Regions from separate parts of the Flintibacter sp. genome, predicted to be linked through region 2. Evidence: predicted binding sites of a transcription regulator. Region 2 holds the regulator's gene; each other region holds the start of a gene.
The links. The regulator HrcA, encoded in region 2, represses chaperone genes, less so after heat shock. The targets are predictions, from matches to a motif close to TGTTAGCACTCNNNNNNNNNGAGTGCTAACA.

Region 1 (8,112 bases), on a different contig from region 2:
ATCAGGTCGATGATGTGAGTCACGTTGTCCTTGGTCAGAGGCTTGTAGAAGACGATTTCGTCCAGACGATTGAGGAACTCAGGCCGGAAAGAGCGCTTCAGAAGCTCATTCACCTGATCCCGGGCCTCCTGGGAAATCTCACCGTCCGCACCAATGCCGTCCAGCAGGAACTGGCTGCCCAGGTTAGAGGTCAGGATGATAATGGTGTTCTTAAAGTCCACGGTACGGCCCTGGCTGTCGGTGATGCGGCCGTCGTCCAGCACCTGCAGCAGGATGTTGAACACATCGGGGTGGGCCTTCTCCACCTCATCAAAGAGGATGACGCTGTAAGGCTTCCGGCGTACCGCCTCGGTGAGCTGGCCACCCTCCTCGTAGCCTACATATCCCGGAGGTGCACCGATCAGACGAGAGACGGAGAACTTCTCCATGTACTCGGACATGTCGATACGCACCAGGTTCTTCTCGCTATCGAACAGAGCCTCGGCCAGGGTCTTGGCCAGCTCGGTCTTGCCGACGCCGGTGGGACCCAGGAACAGGAAGGAGCCGATGGGCTTGTTGGGGTCGGCGATGCCGGCGCGGCTGCGCAGGATGGCCTCGCTGACAAGGCGCACGGCCTCGTCTTGGCCCACCACACGCTGGTGGAGGATGTCCTCCAGGTGCAGCAGCTTCTCCCGCTCGCCCTCCATCAGGCGGGCCACGGGGATGCCGGTCCAACGCTCGATGATGCGGGCGATCTCCTCCTCGGTGACCTTATCTCGGAGCAGAGAGCGCTGCTTGCCCTCGTTGGCAATCTGCTCCTCCGCCTCCAGGGCCTTTTTCAGCTCGGGGATCTTGCCGTACTGGAGCTCGGCGGCCTTGTTCAGGTCGTACTCCCGCTGGGCCTTCTCCAACTGGGCGTTGGCGGCCTCCAACTCCTCGCGGAGCTTCTGGACCTTGCCGATGGCGTTCTTCTCGTTGTCCCACTGGGCCTTCTTGGCGTTAAACTCCTCCCGCATATCGGAGAGTTCCTTCTGGATCTCCGCCAGATGCTCCTGGGAGATCTTGTCGGTCTCCTTTTTCAGAGCGGCCTCCTCGATCTCATGCTGGATGATCTTGCGCTGGATGATATCCAGCTCGGTGGGCATGGAGTCCATCTCGGTGCGGATCATGGCGCAGGCCTCATCCACCAGGTCGATGGCCTTATCGGGGAGGAACCGGTCGGTGATATAGCGGTTGCTGAGGGTAGCGGCGGCAATGATGGCGCCGTCGGTGATCTTTACGCCGTGGTAGACCTCGTAGCGCTCTTTCAGGCCACGGAGAATGGCAATGGCATCCTCCACACTGGGCTCATTGACCATAACGGGCTGGAACCGGCGCTCCAGAGCGGCGTCCTTCTCAATATACTGGCGGTACTCGTTGAGGGTGGTGGCACCGATGCAGTGCAGCTCGCCGCGGGCCAGCATGGGCTTGAGCAGGTTGCCTGCGTCCATGGAGCCTTCAGTCTTGCCGGCACCCACAATGGTGTGCAGCTCGTCGATGAAGAGAATGATGCGGCCCTCGCTCTTTTTGATCTCATTCAAAACGGCCTTCAGCCGCTCCTCAAATTCGCCCCGGTATTTGGCGCCTGCAATGAGGGAGCCCATATCCAGGGAGAAGATGGTCTTGTCCTTCAGGCTGGCGGGCACATCGCCCTTGACGATCCGCTGGGCCAGGCCCTCGGCGATGGCGGTCTTGCCCACGCCGGGCTCGCCGATGAGGACGGGGTTATTTTTGCTCTTCCGGCTCAGAATCCGGATGACGTTACGGATTTCGTCGTCACGGCCGATGACAGGGTCCAGCTTGTTCTGGCGGGCACGGTCCACCAGGTCGGTGCCGTACTTTTTCAGGGCGTCGTAGGTCTCCTCCGGGTTGTCGGAGGTGACACGCTGGTTGCCACGGACGCTGGCCAGGGCCTGCATGACCTTCTCTTTGGTCACGTTATAGGTGCGGAACAGCTCCTTCAAGTTGGAGTTGGGCCGCTCCATCAGACCGAGGAGCAGATGCTCCACGGAGATATACTCGTCCTTCATGGCGGAGGCCTGCTCCTGGGCGGCGGTGAGGGCGCGGTCCACGTCCTGGGCCACGTACACCTTGTCGGCCTCCCGGCTGCCGCCGGACACCTTGGGCAGCTTGTTCACCAGGTCGGCGGCGGCCGCCTGGAAGCTAGGCACCGTCATACCCATGGCGGTGAGCAGCTGGGGAATAAAGCCCTGCTCGTCGCTGACCAGAGCCAACAGCAGGTGCTCCTGCTCGATCTGCTGGTTGCCGTGGGCCTGGGCGATGTCCTGAGCCCCCTGGATGGCGGCCAGAGACTTCTGGGTAAACTGATTCATATTCATAGTAAGAAACCCTCCTTTTCATGGGGTTTGATGTTTTGAAAAATTGGCACTCTTATAAACTAAGTGCTAAGTGAATGATAGACCAAGTTTTTGAAAAATGCAAGAGAAAGTTTGAAAAAAGGGCGGGTAATTTACCCGCCCTTTCAGAGAGTCGCTGTTACTCGATGGCGATCTTCCGGCTCTGGGGGATCACCTCGCCCTGCTTGGGCAGGGTCAGCTTCAGCACGCCGTTATCATAGGCGGCGGTGATGTTTTCCTCCTGGATGCCGGAGACGTCAAAGGAGCGCTGGTAGCTGCCGCAGCGGCGCTCCCGGCACAGGTACTTGCCCTCCTCCTTCTTTTCGGAGGTCTCCTGGTGCTTGGCGGTGATGGTGAGAACGCCGTCCTGCAGGTGCAGGTCGATGTCGCCCTTATTAAAGCCGGGCAGATCAGCCTCCAGCAGGTAGTGGTCGCCCTTGTCCTGGATGTCGGTGCGGAAGGCGGGCAGCTGGCGCTGGCTGGCGGGGAACATGGAACGCTCAAATTCATCAAACAGGTCGTTAAAGCTGTTGCTCATACGTCCAAAGGGAATCATGCTATACATAATCAAAACTCCTTTCGGCCCAATGGGGAGCGGTTTGTATTTGCTCCCGGGCCCTTCTGAACTTTGACTTTAGTATAGTGCCCAATTATGAACAGTTCTTGCAAACATTGTGTCTAAATTGTAAATTCTAGCACTCTAGATACGAGAGTGCTAATTTTGGAGAGACGGCCTTGCCCCAAAAAGTGGAGGCTGATATAATGAAACAGAAGAAAACCGCCCTGTGGGCGGATTCCCATGTATAAATATAAAAGGAGGAACCCCTTTGAAGATCCTTGTGTACGGCCCCAAGGCCCGCTATGACGCCTATATGCCCGACTTTGCCGCCCAGCTGGGAGCAGAGCTGGTATTCTGCACTCTGGACCAGTCGCCCCGCCAAGCGGCGGCGGAAAACCCGGACGCCCAGGTGCTCTTTGACGACCCCATTGTGGACGTGGGCCGGGAGATCATTGACCTGCTGCCCAACCTGAAGCTCATCCAGTCGGAGGGCGTGGCCTTCAACCGCATCGACCTGGAGGCGGCCCGGGAAAAGGGGATCTTCGTGTGCAACAACAAGGGCTGCAACGCCGACTCCGTGGCCGAACATACCGTCATGCTCATGCTCATGGCCCTGCGCCACGGCATCACCGGCCACAACGCGGTGAAGGCGGGTCTCCAAGTGAAGATGAAAGAGGCAGTGATGGCCTCGGGCAGCCCGGAGCTGGGTGAGCAGACCGTGGGCCTGGTGGGCTTCGGCGACATTGCTCAGGCCACCGCCCGGCGTCTCAAGCCCTTCGGCTGTAAGATGTACTATTACAGTCTCCACCGCCGTTCCCCCGAGGTGGAGGCCGACTTTGGGGTGGAATACCTGCCCCTGGAGGAGCTGGCCGCCGCCTGCGACATCCTCTCCCTCCACTGCGCTGTCAACGATCAGACCCAGAACATGGTAAACGCCGATCTGGTCTCCAAGATGAAGCCGGGCATTATCCTGGTAAATACCGCCCGGGGCGACCTGGTGGATAATCTGGCCGTGCGCCAGGGCCTTATGGATGGCCGCATCGGCGGCATTGCTATGGACACCCTGGCCCCCGAGCCCACCCCCGCCGACCACCCCCTGGTGGACCTGCCCGCGGAGATCGCGGACCGGGCGATCTACTCCCCCCACCTAGGCGGCAACACCGGTGGTTCCTTCCGCCGGGCGCACAACAATATGTGGAACAATGTGAAGCTCATCCAGGAGGGCAAGCGGCCTAATTTTGTGGTAAATGGGCTGTAATCATTCTGTTTAAAAGCAAAACCGCAGTCGGAGCAAACCGGCTGCGGTTTTTTGCTTTGAGGAACGAGTGTTACTTTCTGCTCGCACAGAAAGTAACCAAAGATGCGCCAAGGGGTGTGGCTCCGACGAACACCTCGCCGCAGGCGGGTGTTCATAGTCACCACACCCCCTGGACCCCCGTTTACGGGGGACGCCATCCTGAGGATTTGGCATTTGCGTCCGGCGGCTCCGAACACAAGACCTTGCGTTCTTCTTGCCCCGGGCCTTAGGCCCTACCAGATGGAAATTTAAGGTGTTCGCGCTGTACGGACACCGCCTACTCCGGCATAACTGTGGCAGCCGGGCAGTTGCGGGGCATCCACCCGACTACCGCCGCACCAAACAGGTAGGCAGGCACCAGGCGGTGTATGATAGAAGCAACCCCTCACATATTTTGATGGCAAAAGGGCCTAAGGCCCGGGAGTAGAGGGAGGCACGGTCAAAACTTAGACCGCCGGAAGATACGAAAAACCCAAAGGGACACGCTCCCGTAACAGGGGGTCCGGGGGCCGACTCCCCCTGTCAGGGGGAGATGGCCCGAAGGGCCAGAGGGGGTAGGGACAAGGTGACTGTGAGCGCCCGCTGCGCATAGGCGCTCACCGGAACCGTCCCCCGGCGGCGTTTTGGTTACTTTGCCGCCGCGGGCAAAGTAACACCGTTCCCCACGCCCCTCAGGGCGGAACCCTTCTTCATAAAAGAAATTATCTTTGTGCAAAAACAGTCTTTCCCGCCAAAACCGTCTCAAAAACAGGAACCTTCGGCAGCTCCTGGGGAGAAACCGCAAACAAATCCCCATCCAGAATCACCAGATCCCCCTGCATCCCGGGCATCAGCCGCCCACGAACATCCTCGTCCCGGCTCGCCCAGGCCGCCCGGGAGGTAAACAGGCTTAGTCCCTCCTCCAGAGAGAGGGCCTGCTCCGGCAGGTAGGTGCGCTCCCCTGCCCGGTCCTGGCGGGTGACGGCGGCGCGGAGGTTGTCCAGCACATCAAAGGGTTCCACCGGGCAGTCGGAGCCGCCGCTCACGGCCAGTCCCAGCTCCAGCATGGAGCGCCAGTTGTAGCAATCCCGGGCGCGCTTCTCTCCCATCCGCTGGGTGATGATGCCCATGTCCTCTTCAATAAAAATGGGCTGGATGTAGGCCTGAAGGCCCAGGGCCTTCATCCGTGCCAGCAGAGCGGCGTCGGTGATCTGGGCATGGACTGCCCCGTGGCGGGCCTGAGGCCAGGGGTCCCGGGCCTGGACCGCTTCCACCGCCTGGCACAGCTGCTCCAAAGCCCCGTCCCCGATAACGTGGACGGCCACGTCCATCCGGGCTGTGTGGGCGGCCTCCACCAGCTGTTCCAGCTCGCTGGGCGTGTAGATGGCCATGCCCTTCCACTCCGGGTCGTCCTGATACCCCTCCCGGAGCAGGGCGGTGCGGGCGCCCAGGGAGCCGTCCTGGAGGAGTTTCCTCGGCCCGGTGCGGAAGAGACTTTCCCGGTCCTGGGGATCCGACCGGACCGACAGAAAACGCTCAAAATCCGACGGAGCAAGCAGACACTGCTCGTATACCCGCAGCGTCAATTCCCCGTCCTGTTCCATCTCCCGGAACAAGCGGACCAGACGCACCGGGTCCATACCGGGAAGCATCTGAAGGTCGTCGGAGTGGACGCAGGTGAGGCCCTTGGCGTTGGCGTCGGCCTGGCCCCGCCGAATGAGGGCCTTGACCTCTTCATCGGAGAGAGGCGGTACCACCTGCATGTAGAGGCGCATGGCCTCCTCCCGCAGCAGGCCCTGCTCAAAGTCCACCTTTTCCAGAACAGACTCCTCCACCCCGGTAAGAGTTTTCAGCCGCTCCAGCATGGGGGTGTTGCAGGCTGCCACATGGGCGCAGCAGCGCAGCAGACATACCGGAACTTCCCGGGAAATCTGATCCAGGTCGGCCCGGGTGGGCATGCGCTCCTCGGCCAGAGTCTCTTGGTTCCAGCCCATACCCAGCAGATAAGAGGCCCCCGTCTGGGCCAGCTTGTCCCGCCCGCGGCGGATCATCTCTTGGATGGAAGGGACCCCTGCCAGGGGCAGGCTGTCCTGAAACAGAGCGTAGAGCAGCAGGTGCATGTGGGTGTCGTGGAAACCGGGGAGCACCTGGCGGCCCTCCAGGTCGGTTTTCTCGTCCCAGGGGAGTGCCAGGGCGTCCCGGTCGCTGCCCACAAAGACGACGGCGCCGTCCTCCAGGCCGATGGCCTGCTGCCGGTCTTTGCCGGGAACCATGGTGTCCACCTTGCCGTGATACCAGAGTCTGCGCATGAGAACCCCTCCATTTTCTTTTCTTAAACATATGATACGGCACGTTCCGCCAAAAATCCACCTGCTTTTTTCTTTCCGGCGGGAAATGCGGGCGGATGATATCCGCCCCTATGGGGTGCGGGAAAGCATAACAGGCCGATGGGGACATCGGCCCCTACAGAACAAAAAAAGTGGGAGCGACGCAGAACATCGCTCCCACAAACAGGTTGCTTACAGTCACAGAGGGGAAACGAAGTTTCCCAGAAAGTTCTTTTGCGTACTTTTCTTTCAAGAAAAGTACGTCAATTCTCGGCGTAGCGGGACAGGAACTGGCGGGTGCGCTCCTCCCGGGGATGCTCGATGACCTGCCGGGCCGGTCCCTTCTCCACGATGACGCCGCCGTCCATAAACATAACCTCGTCGGCCACGTCCCGGGCAAAGGCCATCTCGTGGGTGACGATAATCATGGTGGTCTTCTGCTCGGCCAAGGAGCGAATCACTTTCAATACCTCCCCGGTGAGCTCCGGGTCCAGGGCCGAGGTGGGCTCGTCAAAGCACAGGATGTCGGGCTTCAGGGCCAGGGCGCGGGCGATGGCCACACGCTGCTGCTGTCCGCCGGAGAGCTGACTGGGGTAGTGGTCGGCCCGGTCACTCAGGCCCATTTTGGCCAGCAGCTCCCGGCCCTCAGCCTGGATCTCCTCCAGAATGGCCTTCTTGTTCTGCTTATATTCCGGCAGTTCCTGGCTGAGCAGCTCTTTGGCCAGGGTAACATTTTGCAGCGCCGTGTACTGGGGAAACAGGTTGAAGGACTGGAACACCAGACCAAAGTGGAGGCGCTTTTTCCGTATCTCGGTTTCCCGCTGAGTCGTAGGATCGCTGGCATCAAAAAGTACCGAGCCATTGACAGATATGGTCCCCTGGTTGGGTGTCTCCAAAAAGTTGAGGCAGCGCAGCAGGGTGGTCTTGCCGGAGCCGGAGGAGCCGATGATGGCCAGGGCCTGTCCCTGCTCCAGAGAGAAGCTGATGTCCTCCAATACCCGGGTGGGACCGAAATGCTTTTCAATATTGCATACGTCCAAAATTGCCATATTCGGTCCTCCTCATCACTGAAAGAATTCCATTTTCTTCTCCAGCTGGCCCAGCAACAACGTGACCACGCCGCTGAAGATCAGGTAGTACACAGCGGTAAAGAACAGGGGCCACACCAGGCCGGCGATGCCGGAGTTGCCCTTCATGAAAGACTCGCCCATCCAGATGACTTCCTGCAAAGCAATGACCCGGGCCAGAGAGGTATCCTTTACCAGGGTAATGATCTCGTTGGACATGGGAGGGACGATGCGCTTGATCATCTGCAGCAGGGTAATGTGGCGGAAGATCTGGAGCTTGGTCATGCCCAGCACCTGGCCCGCCTCCTGCTGGCCCTTGGGAACGCCCTGGATACCGCCCCGGTAGATCTCGGAGAAGTAGCAGGCGTAGTTAATGATAAAGGCCACGCACACGGCCAGCATCCGGCCTGACTCTCCGCTGGGCCAGCTGAACCACTTCTGCATACCGGGTACGTAGAACAGGGCAATGATCTGCAGCACCAGGGGGGTGCCACGGATGATCCACACC
Region 2 (8,112 bases):
TGGACACGTCGAAGGTGCCGCCGCCCAGGTCGTACACCATGACCTTCTGAGCGGTCTCCTTATCCACACCGTAGGCCAGAGCGGCAGCGGTGGGCTCGTTGATGATACGCTTGACCTCCAGGCCGGCGATCTTGCCGGCGTCCTTGGTGGCCTGACGCTGAGCATCGGTGAAGTAAGCGGGGACGGTGATGACGGCCTCGGAGACGGTCTGGCCCAGATAGGCCTCGGCGTCAGCCTTCAGCTTCTGAAGGATCATGGCGCTGATCTCCTGGGGAGTGTACTTCTTGCCGTCGATGTCCACCTTATAGTCGGTGCCCATCTCACGCTTGATGGAAATAACGGTGCGGTCGGGGTTGGTGATCGCCTGGCGCTTGGCCACCTGGCCTACCATACGCTCGCCGTCCTTGGAAAAAGCCACCACAGAGGGGGTGGTACGGTTGCCTTCGGCGTTGGGGATGACGACGGCGTCGCCGCCCTCCATAACCGCCACGCAGCTGTTAGTCGTACCTAAGTCAATACCAATGATCTTGGACATAATGTGTTTCCTCCTAATATATGAAAAGATTGTTGTTTACAAAATTAATTTGGTTTTATATTGTCACGCTGCGGATTGGACGCACGGCCGGGTCGCTTTCGCTCCGTCTCGGGCTGGTCTGCGGACCGCTGTGCGGTCCTCCGCTCGCCCTCGCTCCGGTCCATCCGCGCTGCTCCGCACGCCTCCGCGCTTCGTATCAGTTAGCCACCTTAACCATGGCAAACCGGATGACCTTGTCGCCCAGCTGGAAGCCGGCCTGGAACACGTCGCAGACGGTGTTCTCGCCGAAGTTCTCATCCTCCACATGCATCACGGCATTGTGCAGGTTGGGATCAAAGGTCTGGCCCAGAGCGGGGATCTCGGTGATGCCCAGCTTTTCCAGCACGGTCTTAAGCTGGGTCATGGTCATCTCCACGCCCTTCTTAAAGGCCTCGTCGGCGGTCTCCTGCTTGAGTGCCCGCTCCAGATTGTCGTACACCGGCAGGAAGGCCACAGCCGCATCCGCTTTGGCGTCGTTCCAGATGGAGTCCTTCTCCTTGGCGGTACGGCGGCGGTAGTTGTCGTATTCGGCGGCCAGGCGCAGGTATTTGTCCTCCTGCTGGGCCACCTGATCCTTCAGGGACTCCAGCTCAGTGAGGAGGGGATCGGCGCTCTCGCTCTGAGCCTCGCCCTGGGGCTGGGTCTGCTCGGCCTGGGGTTCGGTCTGAACCTCAGCCTGCTGCTCCACCGGCTCCTGCTGCTCCGGAGCGGTCTGCTCCGCCTTATTTTCTTTCTTGCTCATGAACTAATGTTCCTCCTATTCCTGGTCGTTCCCGTCGCCGGGGGGAAGTTCCCCCTTACCGAACATCCGGGTCAGGCTGTCGGCGAAATAGGACAGGCGGGCGGTCACCTTGGCGTAGTCCATCCGGGTGGGTCCTACCACCCCGATGACGCCCCGCATATTATCTCCAATGTCATAGCTGGCCATGACCACGCTGGTATCCTTCAGCGCCTCGCTGACGTTTTCCGGCCCGATGAGAATATTCATATTCTGGCCGTTCTCCATGGATACCGGCAGCTTGGACCCCTCCTGGTTTTCCGCCAGGTAGGTCATCAGAGGCTTGGCCTTGTTCAGACTGCGGTACTCAGGGTGTTCCAGCAGATGGGTGATCCCCGAAGTGTGAATGGTCTGGCGGCGCTGCTCCTGAAGCACCTCGATGGCGTACTGCACCACCATGGAGATCAGGTTGAATGCCCCGGGTGCGGAACGGGTCTCCATCTTGTCCAGAGTCTGTTCCATCTCCTCCACGGTCAGACCTACAAAGGAGCTGTTCAAAACGGTGGACAGCAGCTGCAGCTGGGTGTCGGAAAGCTCATCGGACAGGTGGATAAGCTTGTTGCGCACCACCGAGTTGTCGGTCATCACCACAGCGATAAAGGCGTTTTCCTCTACCATCAGCAGGTCGTACCGCTTTACCGTCACCCGCTGCTTGGGCTGGGCCATGGTAAAGACGGGGTAGTCGCTGATCTGGGAGAGCACCTTGCCCGCCCGGTCGATGACCCGGTCCAGCTCCTCCATTTTCAGGTTCAGCGCGTCGTTGATGCGCTGGGTCTCCTGCATGGTCAGCTGGTGCTCACCCATGAGCTCGTTGACGTAGAGCCGGTAGCCCATGGGGGACGGAATCCGTCCGGCCGAGGTGTGGGGCTGCTCCAGATAGCCCAGTTCGGTGAGGTCGGCCATCTCATTTCGTATGGTGGCGGTGGAGATGTCCAGTCCGGCCTGCTCTGCCACGGCCTTGGAACCTACCGGTTCCGCGGTGGAGATATAGATCTCAACAATGGCCCGCAGGATTCGCTTTTTTCGATTGGTCAGCTCCATACTCTCGCCTCCATTTCTCATTCTATGTTTTAGCACTCATTCTCCCTGAGTGCTAAAGATAATGTACCACCCACCTGCAAGATTGTCAATAGGTACTTTATGAATTTATTTTAAACAAAAAAAGCCCGGCATTTCTTTGCAGAAATGCCGGGATACTGCTAATTTGACTTACCGTTGTTTCCCAGTCAGATATTGAATGGCGACCCGGTACCCCTCAAAGCCCATGCCGATAAAGGACTTCTCACAGGCCATCCCCGCATAGGAGATGTGCCGGAATTCCTCCCGGGCATTTACATCGGACAGGTGGACCTCCACCGCAGGCAGACCCACCGCCTTCAGGGCGTCCAGAATGGCCACGCTGGTGTGGGTATAGGCGGCGGGGTTGATGACGATGCCGTCCATCTTCCCGTAGGCCCACTGGATCTTGTCCACAACGGCCCCCTCGTGGTTGGACTGGAACAGCTCCACCTGAGCGCCGCACTCGTCTGCCGCCTGGCGGATAAAGGCCTCCAGGGCAGCAAAGTCCTGCTTGCCATAGATATCGGGCTCCCGAATGCCCAGCATGTTCAGGTTTGGGCCGTTAATCACCAACAGCTTCATTCCATCACCCTCTTGATAATTTCGTCCACGGTGTCCTCCACCGTGCCGTTGTTGTCCACCGTCACCTGGGCCATGGCCTCATAGAGGGGAGCCCGGCGGCGGTAGAGCTCCTCCCGGGGCACGCTCTGGGAGACAGGCCGGCCATCGGTGGGCAGCTTGTCAAGGTCCCGCCGCAGCCAGACCACCACGGAATTTTCCTCCATTCTGTCCCGGTTCTCCGTCCGGGTAACGATGCCCCCTCCCGCGGAGATGACCTGGCCGGACTCCTTGGCAATCTGGGCCAAGGCCCGGTGCTCCCGAACCCGGAACCCCTCCTCCCCTTCGGTGGCAAAGATGTGTGGGATGGAGCAGCCCACCTCTTCTATGATCTTCTCGTCCACATCGGCCAGAGGGCGGCCCAGCTTTTCAGCCAGTGCCTTGCCCACCGTGGTCTTGCCGCAGCCGGGCATTCCGATAAGGAGGATGTTTTTCGTCTCCCGCTCCAGCTTGGCGGTAATGTCGGCCACCAGTTCGTCGGGCAGCTTTTTGCCCTGGAACCGCTCCGAGGCCGCTTTGGCCTGGGCCACCAGCATCCCCAGGCCGTTGCCCCAGATGAGCCCCCGGCGCTGAGCCTGGAGGAGCAGCTGGGTTTTCGAGGGGTTATAAATGAGGTCAAAGACACCCTCACACTGGGGGAACTGGTCCAAATCCACGGGGGAAACTCCGTTATTGGGGTACATACCCACGGGGGTGGCGTTGACGATGATCTGGGCGTCGGCGTGGCGGTCCAGATTCTGATAGTTATTCTCTCCGGAACGGGAGATGGTGATGATCTCCCGGGCTCCCAGCTCGGAGAGCACTGCCCGCACCGTGAGAGATGCCCCGCCGCTGCCCAGCACCAGGGCTTTCCGGCCCTCCACCTGGGCTCCGGCGGACTTTAACAGGTACAAAAACCCATCATAATCGGTGTTGTCTCCCAGCAAGGTACCGTCGGGGCGGCGGAGGATGGTGTTCACGCTGCCGATGCGCCGGGCGGCCGGGGTGAGTTCGGCACAGTACTCCATCACCGTCTTTTTATAGGGGATGGTGACGTTAAGGCCGTGAAACTCCCCCTTGCGCAGGAACTCCCCCACCTCCTCCGGCTCCAGAGGGATGAGCCGGTAGGGGTAGTTCCCCAGCAGGCTGTGGATTTTGGGGGAAAAGCTGTGGCCCAGCTTGCGGCCGATGAGCCCGCAGTCCATCAGCAGATCACCTCATTGTAAGTGCCCAGATAGCGGAAGTGCTCGCTCTCCTCCTCCAGGTCCCGGAAGATACGCTCCATCTCGGGGGCATACACGGAGCACTCCAGGTCGAAGTAGAACATGAACTCGAACTCCCGGTCAGGGAGAGGACGGCTCTCCAGCTTGCGCAGGTTGATGCCCAGGGCGTAGAACTTGGACAGTACATTGTAAAGGGCGCCAGGCTTGTGGGGCAGGGTCATCATCAGAGAGGTGCGGTCGGCCCCGGGGTAGATCTCGGGATTCTTGGAGATGCAGATGAAGCGGGTGTAGTTGTTGTCCTGGTCCTGGACGTTCTGCTCCAGGAGGTTGAGCCCATAGAGCTCGCCGCAGAAGCGGGAGGACAGGGCGGCCACGTCCCGGCGCTCCGACTGGGCCACCATCTGGGCGGCCAGGGCGGTATTCTCCACCACGGTGACCTTCACGCCCTTCAGGGTGGACAGATATCCGGCGCACTGGCTGATGGCCTGCTGGTGGGAGAAGATCTCCTTGATGTCCTCCTTTTTCACCCCGTGCTTGCACAGCAGGTTGTGGCTCACCTTCAGGCGGGCGGAGCGGACGATGGAGAAGTTGTGCTTGGTCATCAGGTCGTAGATGGCGTTGACGGAACCGGCGGTACTGTTCTCGATGGGCAGCACGCCGTACTGGCACATGCCGCTCTCCACCGCTTTGAATACGTGCTCAAAGGTATTGAAGTAGAGGACGGTAGGAGCCTTGAAGATGCTGTCGCAGGCGATCTGGGAGTAAGCACCCTCCACACCCTGGCAGGCCACGGTAGCCCGCTGGGGGAAGAGGTCGGGGGTGGTGTCCAGGGCCTTGCGGATGGTCTCATACACCTTGGAGGTCACACCGGAGCAGGCGTTCTGGTAGGAGCGTCCGGCGGCCAGGATGGTGCGGTACACCGACTGGGTGTAGTCGGCCAGCTCCTCCCCCGCCTGCTCGCCTACCTTGCCCAGCAGGGCGCGCTCCCGGCCCGCGTCCAGGGTGGGCAGGCCGTTTGCCTGCTTATAGGCGGCCACCTCTTTGGAAACCTCCATGCGCTGCTTAAACAGGTCCACCATCTGCTGGTCGATGGCGTCAATTTTCTCTCTCAGATCCTTCAGTTCTTCCATCTTCAATCACTCCTTACCTATGGGTGCAATATTCTATGACTTAATAAGGTGGCGAAACGAAGTTTCGCACAAAGCTCTTTTGCGCGCGTGAGTCAAAACCGCAGTTTCGCCTCACGCGGCAAATTTGAATTGGCTTTTCCAATTCAAATTTGTAGTGATTGCACGTGAAAGAGCACCCTGACGGTTCCCTTTCACACTATCCCTCCCTCCGAAACCTCTTGCTTCTCAGAAGCGAAACGAAGTTTCGCACCAAGCTCTTTTGCTTACTTTTCTCTCGAGAAAAGTAAGTCGGTGAGAACGAGGGCTGTGACCGCCTCTACTACGGGAACCGCCCGGGGAACGATGCAGGGGTCATGGCGGCCGGTGACCACCAGCTCCTCCACCTGCTTTTTCGACAGGCTCACCGTCTGCTGCTGCTTGGCAATGGACGGGGTGGGCTTCACAGCCAGGCGGAACACCAGGGGCATGCCGTTGGTAATGCCCCCCAAAATGCCTCCGGCGTGGTTGGTCTCGGTGACCAGCTTCCCGTCCTTCACGGTAAAGGGGTCGTTGTTCTCCGAGCCCCGCATAGTGGCCACTCCGAAACCCGCGCCAAACTCCACGCCCTTCACCGCCGGGATGCCAAACAGGGCGGCGGCCAGGCGGTTTTCCATCCCGCCGAACATGGGCTCTCCCAGTCCGGCGGGCACCCCGGTGACCAGACACTCCACAATGCCGCCCACCGAGTCGCCCTCCTCCTTGGCCTGGAGGATCACTTTCCGCATGCGCTCCCCCGCCTTCTCGTCCATGACGGGGAAGGGCGCGCGCTTCAGGGCGTCCAACGTCTCCACACTCTCCCCCATGGGGTCGAAGGGCCGGTCGGCCTCTCCGGCGATGGAGGCGATGTGGGCGGCCACCTCAATTCTCCGGCGCTTCAGTATCTGGAGGCAGATGCCGCCCGCAATGCATAGAGGAGCAGTGAGGCGGCCGGAGAAATGTCCTCCCCCCGCCACGTCCTGGAAGCCGCCGTACTTCACCTGGGCGGTAAAGTCGGCGTGGCTGGGGCGGGGTTTGTCCCGGAGTTGGGCATAGTCCTGGGAGCGGGTGTTGGTATTCTCAATGAGGGCGGCCAGGGGCGCCCCGCAGGTCACATCGTCCACCAGACCGCTGAGAAACTTGGGCAGGTCGGCCTCCTTGCGGGGGGTGGAGGTGGCGTTCTGTCCCGGAGCCCGGCGCTTTAAAAACCGCCCCAGCTCCTCCATGTCCACCCGCTCCCCGGCGGGCAGGCCGTCCACCACTACCCCAATGGCCGGGGAATGGGACTGTCCAAAGACAGACACGTGGATATGTTCACCCAGATATGAGGCCATGTATTTCTCCTCCCAACGCAGTGTAGTCCTCCCAGAACCGGGGGTAAGATTTTTTCACGCACTCGGCCCCCAGGATGGTCACCGGCTCTTTGCAGGCCACAGCGGCCACGGCGGCCATCATGGCAATGCGGTGGTCGTTGCAGCCGTCCACCGTACCGCCCTCCAGGTGGTCCAGCCCCTCCAGAATGAGGGTGTCCTCCCCCACCTGAGCCTTGGCTCCCAGGGCATTTAACGTGCGGGCGATGGTCTCCAGGCGGTCGCTCTCCTTCATGCGCAGCCGCCCGGCGTTTACAAACCGAGTAGTTCTCTTCCGCACCGCCGCCATGACGGCCAGCGGGGGCGCCAGGTCGGGGCACTGAGACAGGTCAATGTCCACATTCCCGGGCCTGGCCAGCTTCCAATAGAGGGTGCCGATCTGCCGGTCTCCCTGGACGGAATCGGGATTGAGCCCCTGTATGTCTACCTGAGCTCCCAGGAAGTTGGCGGCGTACCAGAAAGCGGCGCCCGACCAGTCGGCCTCCAGGGTCAGGTCCCGGGCCTGATAGGTCTGGTTTCCCGGCACCAGAAAGCCGTCCTCCTGCTCCTCTACCTTTATATCGAACCGGCGGAGCATATCCAGCGTCATATCCACATAACCCCGGGATTCCAGGGGTGTGGTGAGGACGATCCGGCTGTCTCCAGGCAGCAGAGGCAGGGCATAGAGCAGTCCAGTGATAAACTGGCTGGACACGTTGCCGGGAAGGGCATAGACGCCCGGCTCCAGCTGACCCGCCACAGTCAGACAGGCCCCCTCCTGGTTCCATGAAATTCCCTTCTCCTCAAACAGGCGGATGTAGGGACCTTGGGGCCGCTCCATCAGCCGTCCCCGGCCGGTAAAGTGGCCTCCACCCCGCACAGCCAGAGCCACCGGGATGAGAAAGCGCAGGGTGGAGCCCGACTCGCCGCAGTCCAGCAAAGGCAGCCCATCCGCCTGTGCGGGCTGCCCGCTTTTCAGGGCGGCTACACAGTCCTGAGTGGCCTGGATATCCTGGGAAACCGCCAGGTTGGAGAGCTTGCCCTCCCCTTGGGCCAGCATGAGGGCAAGCACCGCCCGGTGGGTCTGGGACTTGCTGGAGGGCGGGGTGACCGCTCCCTTCAGCGTTCCCGGCAGAATGGTCACATTCATGTCAGTTTCCTTTCCACATGGGGGTCAAAGCCTCCAGCAGCGCCTCCCGGGGCATGGCGTGGGGAACGGCCTTTCCCAGCTCCTCCAATACAATGAGGCGAATGTCGCTGCCGGCGTTCTTCTTGTCCAGGCCCACCGCCTCCACCAGGGTATCCCAGGTACAGGGAATGGTGAGGGGCAGCTGGTACTCCTTTAATATATTCTGGATGGTCTCGGTGGTTCCGGCGGGAGTGATGC
Region 3 (8,112 bases), on a different contig from region 2:
CAGTTGTCGGTGGCCTCGTCCAGGATGGCACGCATCTGGGCGTTGATGTGGTCGCGGCTGGTGAGAGACTGGTCCAGCTCCAGATCGCCGATGATGTTACGCAGGGTGGTGGCGGTCAGGTTCTCGATGGCGCTCATGGGCTGCTCCACGCCGTAGGTGTAGAGCTTGGGGTCGGTGATCTGGAAGTAGATGACGGTGTCGATCTGCATGGTGACGTTATCCTTGGTGATGACAGGCTGGGGCGGGAAGTCCACCACCTGCTCCTTCAGGGACACGTTTTTGACCACCTGCTCAATAAAGGGGATCTTGAAGTGCAGGCCCACACCCCACACGGTCTGGAACGCGCCCAGACGCTCAATGACGTAGGCCCGGGACTGCTGTACCACCCGGATGTTGGACGCCAGGATGAGCAGGATCAGGATAATGACGATGACAGGGATCAATTTTGTAATGATGTCCATAAAGCCCATATGTTTCCTCCTTGTTCCCGATGTTTATACTGCCTTGGTCTGGTCTGCCGTTACCGGCTCCACGATGACCTTGACCCCCTGGATATGGAGCACGCGCACCTCCTGTCCAGCGGGGATGACCTCTTCTGTTTTGCTCCGGGCGCTCCACACCTGGCCGGCCAGATTTACCAGCCCCTCACCAGCCAGATTATTCACCGCCTGGGTGACCACGCCCACCGTTCCAATGACCCGGTCGGCATTGGTGGCCGAGTAGCCCGGCCGGAGCAGCTTTTTGGCCAGCGGACGCACCAGAGCCAGGGTAATGCCCGACAAAACGATGAACACAGTGATCTGCGGCCAGAATCCCAGCCCCAGCCCAGCGGTGATCAGCGCGCCCAGGGCGCCTACCGCAAACCAAATGCTGGTCAGCCCTACGGTGACCGCCTCGCCCACGGCAAAGGCAATCATCACGCCCAGCCATATGATCGCTTCCATAGCACACTCCTTTCTTGCGAGACTCTGTATACTCTTACGTCCCGTTGCCCATACCATACCATATTTTTTGTGAAAACTCCATAGCAAACCCTTCCAGTTTGGAAAAGGAATTGCGAATTTTTCCCCCGTCCGATATACTATATGTGATAAGCATCCATACAGCTCCTTTTTTCTCTGTTTTTCGCAGGCTAGGAACTGTTTTTTTATTGGAAAAATGGCCGGGTACAGCGCCCGGTCCGGGAGGTTTTACTGTGAATGATTTGACCTTTGCCGTGCCCACCCTGTTTGGGCTGGAAGGCCTGTGCGCCGACGAGATGCGCCGATTGAATCTGGAGGGAGTCCAGGCAGAGAACGGCCGGGTGCTGTGCCGGGGCTCGGCGCTGGACATTGCCCGGCTCAACCTGAACCTGCGCACCGGAGAGCGGGTGCTGCTGGTGCTGGGCTCTTTCCCGGCGGACAATTTTGACGCCCTGTTTGAGGGCACCAAGGCCCTGCCCTGGGAACGCTTTATCCCCCGGGAGGGACAGTTCCCTGTCAAGGGACACTGCCTCAACTCTGCTCTCCACGCCGTGCCCGCCTGCCAGGCCATTGTGAAGAAGGCGGTAGCCGCCCGGCTGGGGGAGAAGTACGGGCTCAACACCCTGCCGGAGACTGGCGCCCTCTACCAGATCCAGTTCTCCATTATGAAGGACACCGCTACCCTCATGCTGGACACCAGCGGTGCGGGACTGCACAAGCGGGGCTACCGGGCTCACGGCGTGGTGGCGCCTCTGCGGGAGACCCTGGCCGCCGCCATGGTGATGCTCTCCTGGTACAAGGGCCGTGACCCTCTGTGCGACCCCTTCTGCGGCAGCGGCACCATCCCCATCGAGGCCGCCCTCATCGCCAAGAACCGTGCCCCCGGCCTCAACCGCACCTTCTCTGCCCAGAAGTGGGCCTTTGTGGACAAGAAGCTGTGGCTGGAGGCCGCCGACCAGGCTATGGACCAGGAGTTTGACGGGGACTACGAGATCTGGGGCGGCGATCTGGACCCGGACGCGGTGGAGCTGGCCCGGCACAACGCAGAGCTGGCCGAGGTAGACGACGTGGTACACTTTGACGTGGACGATGCCCGCACCTTCCACTGGGGCGGGCTCTACGGCCGGGTGGTCACCAATCCCCCCTACGGTGAGCGCATCATGGAGCGCAAAGAGGCCGAGGAACTCTACCGGGCCTTCGGCAAGGCCTGGGCCAAGTTCCCTGATGGGTGGAAGCTCTACCTGCTGTCCTCCCACACGGAGTTCGAGCGCACCTTTGGCAAGCAGGCGGACAAGAAGCGTAAGCTCTACAACGGCATGCTCAAGTGCGACCTGTTTATGTACGGTATTAAATAAGTTTCGGCCCTTTGGGGCCGTTTGAGGTGATTTTTTGCGCCATCTGTTCATTATCAACCCCGTGGCCGGACGAAAGGGCAGCACCCAGGCTCTGCTGGACCAGCTGGACCGGGTCTCCTTCCCCCACGAGCGGGTCTTTACCGAAGGAGAGGGCCACGCGGAAAAGCTGGCCCGGCAGGCCGCCCAGACCGGCGAGCCGGTACGCATCTGGGCCTGCGGCGGAGACGGCACCCTAAATGAGGTGGTCAACGGGGCGGCAGGCTTTGACAACGCCGCCATTACCTGTGTGCCCAAAGGCACCGGCAACGACTTTTTAAAGGTATTTGGTCCCAATTACCGGGACCTGTTCTACGACCTGGAGGCTCTGGCCACCGGTCCCCAGACCACGCTGGACCTGATGGACTGCAACGGCAAGCTGGGACTGGATGTGGTGTGCGGGGGCGTAGACGCCCGCATCGCCGCTGGAGTGCACCGGTATAAGGACCTGCCCTTTGTCACCGGCAAGGGAGCCTACATTCTCTCTTTGATCGAAAACATCTTTTTAAAAGGTATCTGCCGTCCCATGGAGGTGCAGATGGGTCCGGTCCATTACAGCGGCCCCACCGCCATTGTCTGCGTATGCAACGGCCGGTACTACGGCGGCGGCTTTATGCCGGTGGCCGACGCGATGCCCGACGACGGGGTGCTTGATATGCTGCTGGTAGGCAAGGTGAGCCTGCTCACCTTTATCCGTCTGGTGGGCCAGTACGCCAAGGGCCGCTACAAGGATTACCCCCAGCTCATTGAGGATTTCCACGGCCAGGAGCTCACCTGGTCCAGCAAGGAACCCCTGGTGGCGGTGGTGGATGGGGAGGTGCTGGAGAGCACCTCCTTTACCGTGCGCCTCTCCGAAAAGAAAATTCACTTCTTCTATCCCAACGGGGCAAGCTACGCCCCCCACCTTTAAATAGGGGGGCTATCTTTATGCGACACAGCTATCAAGCTACTCTGGGGGCCTGCTTTGCCGGGTACATCGTCCAGTCGGTCATCAACCTCTTTGCCCCTTTGCTCTTTCTCACCTTCCAGCGGGAATTCTCCCTCTCTCTGGACCAGATTGCCCTGCTCATCACTGTCAATTTTCTGGTGCAGCTGTGCGTGGACGGCCTGTCCGCCCGGTTTGTGGATAAGATCGGCTGGCGGGTATGCATGGTGGCCGCCCATCTGTTTGCTGCACTGGGCCTTGTTCTGCTGGCTGTGCTGCCCGGCCGAATCCCCCCTCTGGCTGGTCTGACGACCGCTGTGGTTGTCTACGCCCTGGGCGGCGGTCTGCTGGAGGTGCTGGTCAGCCCCATTGCCGAGGCCTGCCCCACCCGCCGCAAGTCGGCGGTGATGGGTCTGCTCCACTCCTTCTACTGCTGGGGCAGCGTGGCCACCATCGCCCTGTCCACCCTGTTTTTTGTCTGTTTCGGCACCCAGAACTGGCGTATCCTGGCCATACTCTGGGCTCTGCTCCCCCTGGTCAACGCCCTGGTGTTTACCCAGGTCCCCCTGGCCACTCTCACGCCGGAGGGCGAGTCCGACCTCTCCCTGGGGCAGCTGTTCCGCACGCCCCGATTTTGGCTGTTTCTGCTGCTGATGGCCTGCGCGGGAGCCAGTGAGCTTTCCATCTCCCAGTGGGCCAGCGCCTTTGCAGAGTCTGCGCTGGGCGTGTCCAAAACGGTGGGCGATCTAGCCGGACCTCTGTCCTTTGCCCTGCTGATGGGCCTGTCCCGGCTAGTCTACGCCGCTTACAGCCGCAGTCACCCCTCCCCCACCGGCTTTATGACGGCCAGCACCGTCCTGTGCATCGCCGGATACCTGCTGGTCTCCCTCTCCCCCTGGCCCGCTCTGGCGCTGGTGGGGTGCGCCCTGTGCGGCATGGCGGTGGGCTGCATGTGGCCGGGCACCTTTAGTCTGGCGGCAGCCTGTTTTCCCCGCAGCGGCACCGCCCTGTTTGCCCTGCTGGCCCTGGCCGGAGACCTGGGATGCTCCGCCGGTCCCGGTCTGGTGGGACTGGTCTCCTCCGCCTGGGGCGACCACCTGCAATACGGTCTGCTGGCCGCGGCGGTCTTTCCCCTGCTGCTGCTTGCCGGTCTGGCTGTGCTGCGGAAAACACTCGCCCGACAAAATTAGCACTCTTTTTGTCAGTTTGTGAACGCATCGTAAATATTTTTTGAAACAGCCCTCTTTTTTGAAAAAGGGGGTTGATTTTTGAACAGGAAACGATTACTATAATACACGTGGTTAGCACTTAGATGTTTAGAGTGCTAAATCTCATTGGAATTTGTTTATTAAGTAACCATCATATAAGGAGGAACCCGTTATGAAACTGAAACCTTTGGCTGACCGCGTTGTTGTCAAGCTGGTAGAGGCCGAGGAGACCACCAAGGGCGGCATCATCCTCACCGGCGCCGCCAAGGAGAAGCCCGAAGTGGCTGAGGTTCTGGCTGTCGGCCCCGGCGGCATGGTGGACGGCAAGGAAGTCGTCATGAACGTGAAGGTGGGCGACAAGGTCATCACCAGCAAGTATGCCGGCACCCAGGTGAAGCTGGACGGCGACGAGGTCACCATCGTGCGTCAGAACGATATTCTGGCTATTGTCGAGTAAAACTCGTCCAGGGGGGATTGCATCCCCCCTAGATACGCACACGGCAAAGCCGTGTGCGATACCCCCCTAGCGGCCCGCCGCAGCGCACTCGCTGTGCTCGCACGTTTGCGGGCCGAGAAGTGATTTTCCGACGTACATGCCGCCGGAAAATCAGCTTTCAATTTTTTCGCCGCATTGCGGCGAACCAGGGGCGAAGCCCCTGGACCCCATTTCAACTACTCTCACTTATCTTGGAGGTAATGCGTTATGGCTAAGATTATTTGCTACGGCGAAGAGGCCCGCAAGGCTCTGGAGAAGGGCGTCAATCAGCTGGCTGACACCGTGAAGATCACCCTGGGTCCCAAGGGCCGCAATGTGGTGCTGGATAAGAAGTTCGGCGCTCCCCTGATCACCAACGACGGCGTGACCATCGCCAAGGAGATTGAGCTGCCCGATCCCTTTGAGAACATGGGCGCTCAGCTGGTGAAGGAAGTCTCCACCAAGACCAACGACGTGGCTGGCGACGGTACCACCACCGCTACCCTGCTGGCTCAGGCCATCATCCGCGAGGGCCTGAAGAACCTGGCCGCCGGTGCCAATCCCATGATCATGAAGAAGGGCATTGCCAAGGCCACCACCACCGCCATCGAGGCCATCAAAGCCAACAGCCAGAAGGTCAACGGCTCTGCTGACATCGCCCGCGTCGGCGCTGTCTCCTCCGGCGACGAGAACATCGGCAAGCTGATCGCTGAGGCCATGGAGAAGGTGGGCCACGACGGCGTTATCACCATCGAGGAGTCCAAGACCGCTGAGACCTACTCCGAGGTCGTGGAAGGCATGCAGTTTGACCGGGGCTACATCACCCCCTACATGGTCACCGACACCGAGAAGATGGAGGCCAACCTGGACGACGCCCTCATCCTCATCACCGATAAGAAGATCTCCAACATCCAGGAGCTGCTGCCCCTGCTGGAGCAGGTTGTCCAGTCCGGCAAGAAGCTGCTGATCATTGCTGAGGACGTGGAGGGCGACGCTCTGTCCACCCTGATCGTCAACCGTCTGCGCGGCACCCTGAACGTGGTCTGCGTCAAGGCCCCCGGCTTCGGCGATCGCCGCAAGGAGATGCTGCAGGATATCGCCATCCTGACCGGCGGCACTGTGATCTCCTCCGACGTGGGTCTGGAGCTGAAGGAAGCTCAGCTCAATCAGCTGGGCCAGGCTCGCCAGGTCAAGGTCACCAAGGAGAACACCACCATTGTCAACGGCGCTGGTAACTCCGAGGATATCAAGGCCCGTATTGGCCAGATCAAGAGCCAGATCGAGGTGACCACCTCCGATTACGACCGTGAGAAGCTGCAGGAGCGCCTGGCCAAGCTGGCCGGCGGCGTGGCTGTCATCAAGGTCGGCGCTGCCACTGAGGTGGAGATGAAGGAGAAGAAGCTGCGCATTGAGGACGCTCTGAACGCCACCCGCGCCGCTGTGGAAGAGGGCATCGTGGCCGGCGGCGGTACCGCTTACCTGAATGCCATCCCCGCTGTTGAGAAGCTGATGGCTGAGGTCGAGGGCGACGAGAAGACCGGCGTGCAGATCATTGCCTGCGCTCTGACTGCTCCTGTCAAGCAGATCGCTGCCAACGCCGGTATCGACGGCTCCGTGGTTCTGGAGAAGATCCGCGAGTCCGGCAAGACTGGCTACGGCTTCGATGCCTACAACGAGGTTTACTGCGACATGATTCCCGCCGGCATCGTGGATCCCACCAAGGTGAACCGCTCCGCTCTGGAGAACGCCGCCTCCATCGCCAGCACCCTGCTGACCACCGAGGCCCTGGTCGCCGACAAGCCCGAGCCCCCCGCACCTGCCGCTCCTGCTGCCCCTGATATGGGCGGCATGTACTAAGCAATCGTCTGAATCCATTGGGACACAAGCAATTGATGGAAGTGCAACCGTAAATTTACGATAAACTTACGACAATTGCAAAAGAAAATCGCCTGATTACGTATGAACGCCGCTGTCTGCAAATCGCAGACAGCGGCGTTTTACTGCACTTTGTGCCGTAGGGGAGGGGCTTGCCCCTCCCGCCGGTTTTCCCCGCAGAAACTTAGATTCTGGGCGCTCAGGCGCGCCTCCGCTGGGAGAACATGAAAAAGACGGGAGAAAAATGATGGTTTTACTTGAAAATATTGGCTGAGTGTGCTACATTTGAACATAGAACAAAATTCATATTTTGTTCTATCTGGAACACAGCCCCATGGGGCTGTCTCTCTCCATTCAGGAGAGAGACAAGCCTTTGTGGACTGGCTGGCGGACCAAATCAAATGATGTAAAGGAGTGTCTAGAAGTGAAAAAGCGACTATTGGCAAGCCTGATGTGTCTGTGCCTGCTGGTAGGGTTACTTCCTGCCACAGCACTGGCGGCGGGCGCGACCGATTGTCCCGGCGGCGATGAGTGCAACCACGAAGCGGCCATTGGGAACACGCACTATGGTACTTTGAAAGAAGCCATGGGTGCGGCTAAAAACGGAGAAACTGTTGACCTATTGAGAAATGTGACCCTGACCAAAAGTGTAGAGACTGTGAGAAAAGTTTCCGGCATTACACTTGATCTCAATGGTCATAACATTGACGGCACAGCAGTTACAAGCAGTAATGGTGTTGTATGGATGGGGACCAAATATGGGTGGAAACCTGTAGAAGGTACTGACAACACGATGAAAATCATCAACTCTGTCTCTGACCAAGGCGGCGAGATCAAGGGGACGCTGCCGGTCCAGTTCAGTACAGGCGATAGCCGCTATCCGATTCCCGGCGAGATCGGTGAAGGTGTGACGCTGACTGTTACCGGAGACGGAACCGACGCTGTCCAGTTGAAATCTTCTGCCTATCTGGTATACAGTGAGAACTCTAGGGATTATATCAAAAACGGTGGCTTTAAGGTCACTGCCGCTGACGGGATCGAGCGAATCTATAGTTCGTATGCTAATGCGGCCAAAGCGGCCTACAATGGTGTGGTCACTATGCTGCATGATTATAGCGGAACAGGGTCTATAAGCTCTGGTAACCGGGTAGGAGTACTGGATTTGGGGGGTAATACATTTACTTATCTGAATCCAGACAAAATAATTGAGATCAACTATGATAACGCAGGTATTACGATTCAAAACGGCACACTGACCGCCAATGCGGAGGTATTA

Region 1: ACLTXB_RS12350 (Hsp20/alpha crystallin family protein) is a predicted target of HrcA. The motif match lies at 3,066-3,096, and genes of this name have one in related genera.
Region 3: ACLTXB_RS08400 (co-chaperone GroES) is a predicted target of HrcA. The motif match lies at 4,578-4,608, and genes of this name have one in related genera.

The regions. Positions count from the first base shown of each region.
Region 1 is NZ_JBKVXZ010000035.1:339-8,450, forward strand. It holds gene clpB (ATP-dependent chaperone ClpB) at 1-2,357, opposite strand, end outside; gene ACLTXB_RS12350 (Hsp20/alpha crystallin family protein) at 2,515-2,940, opposite strand; gene ACLTXB_RS12355 (2-hydroxyacid dehydrogenase) at 3,203-4,192, shown strand; gene ACLTXB_RS12360 (amidohydrolase) at 4,933-6,519, opposite strand; gene ACLTXB_RS12365 (amino acid ABC transporter ATP-binding protein) at 6,801-7,586, opposite strand; gene ACLTXB_RS12370 (amino acid ABC transporter permease) at 7,602-8,112, opposite strand, start outside.
Region 2 is NZ_JBKVXZ010000021.1:7-8,118, forward strand. It holds partial or broken gene ACLTXB_RS09060 (Hsp70 family protein) at 1-535, opposite strand, end outside; gene grpE (nucleotide exchange factor GrpE) at 732-1,316, opposite strand; gene hrcA (heat-inducible transcriptional repressor HrcA) at 1,332-2,393, opposite strand; gene aroQ (type II 3-dehydroquinate dehydratase) at 2,562-2,993, opposite strand; gene ACLTXB_RS09080 (shikimate kinase) at 2,990-4,213, opposite strand; gene pheA (prephenate dehydratase) at 4,213-5,361, opposite strand; gene aroC (chorismate synthase) at 5,625-6,710, opposite strand; gene ACLTXB_RS09095 (3-phosphoshikimate 1-carboxyvinyltransferase) at 6,691-7,875, opposite strand; gene aroB (3-dehydroquinate synthase) at 7,877-8,112, opposite strand, start outside.
Region 3 is NZ_JBKVXZ010000018.1:10,784-18,895, forward strand. It holds gene ACLTXB_RS08375 (SPFH domain-containing protein) at 1-470, opposite strand, end outside; gene ACLTXB_RS08380 (NfeD family protein) at 495-944, opposite strand; gene ACLTXB_RS08385 (THUMP domain-containing class I SAM-dependent RNA methyltransferase) at 1,196-2,317, shown strand; gene ACLTXB_RS08390 (diacylglycerol/lipid kinase family protein) at 2,352-3,263, shown strand; gene ACLTXB_RS08395 (MFS transporter) at 3,281-4,468, shown strand; gene ACLTXB_RS08400 (co-chaperone GroES) at 4,659-4,943, shown strand; gene groL (chaperonin GroEL) at 5,190-6,818, shown strand; gene ACLTXB_RS08410 (S-layer homology domain-containing protein) at 7,630-8,112, shown strand, end outside.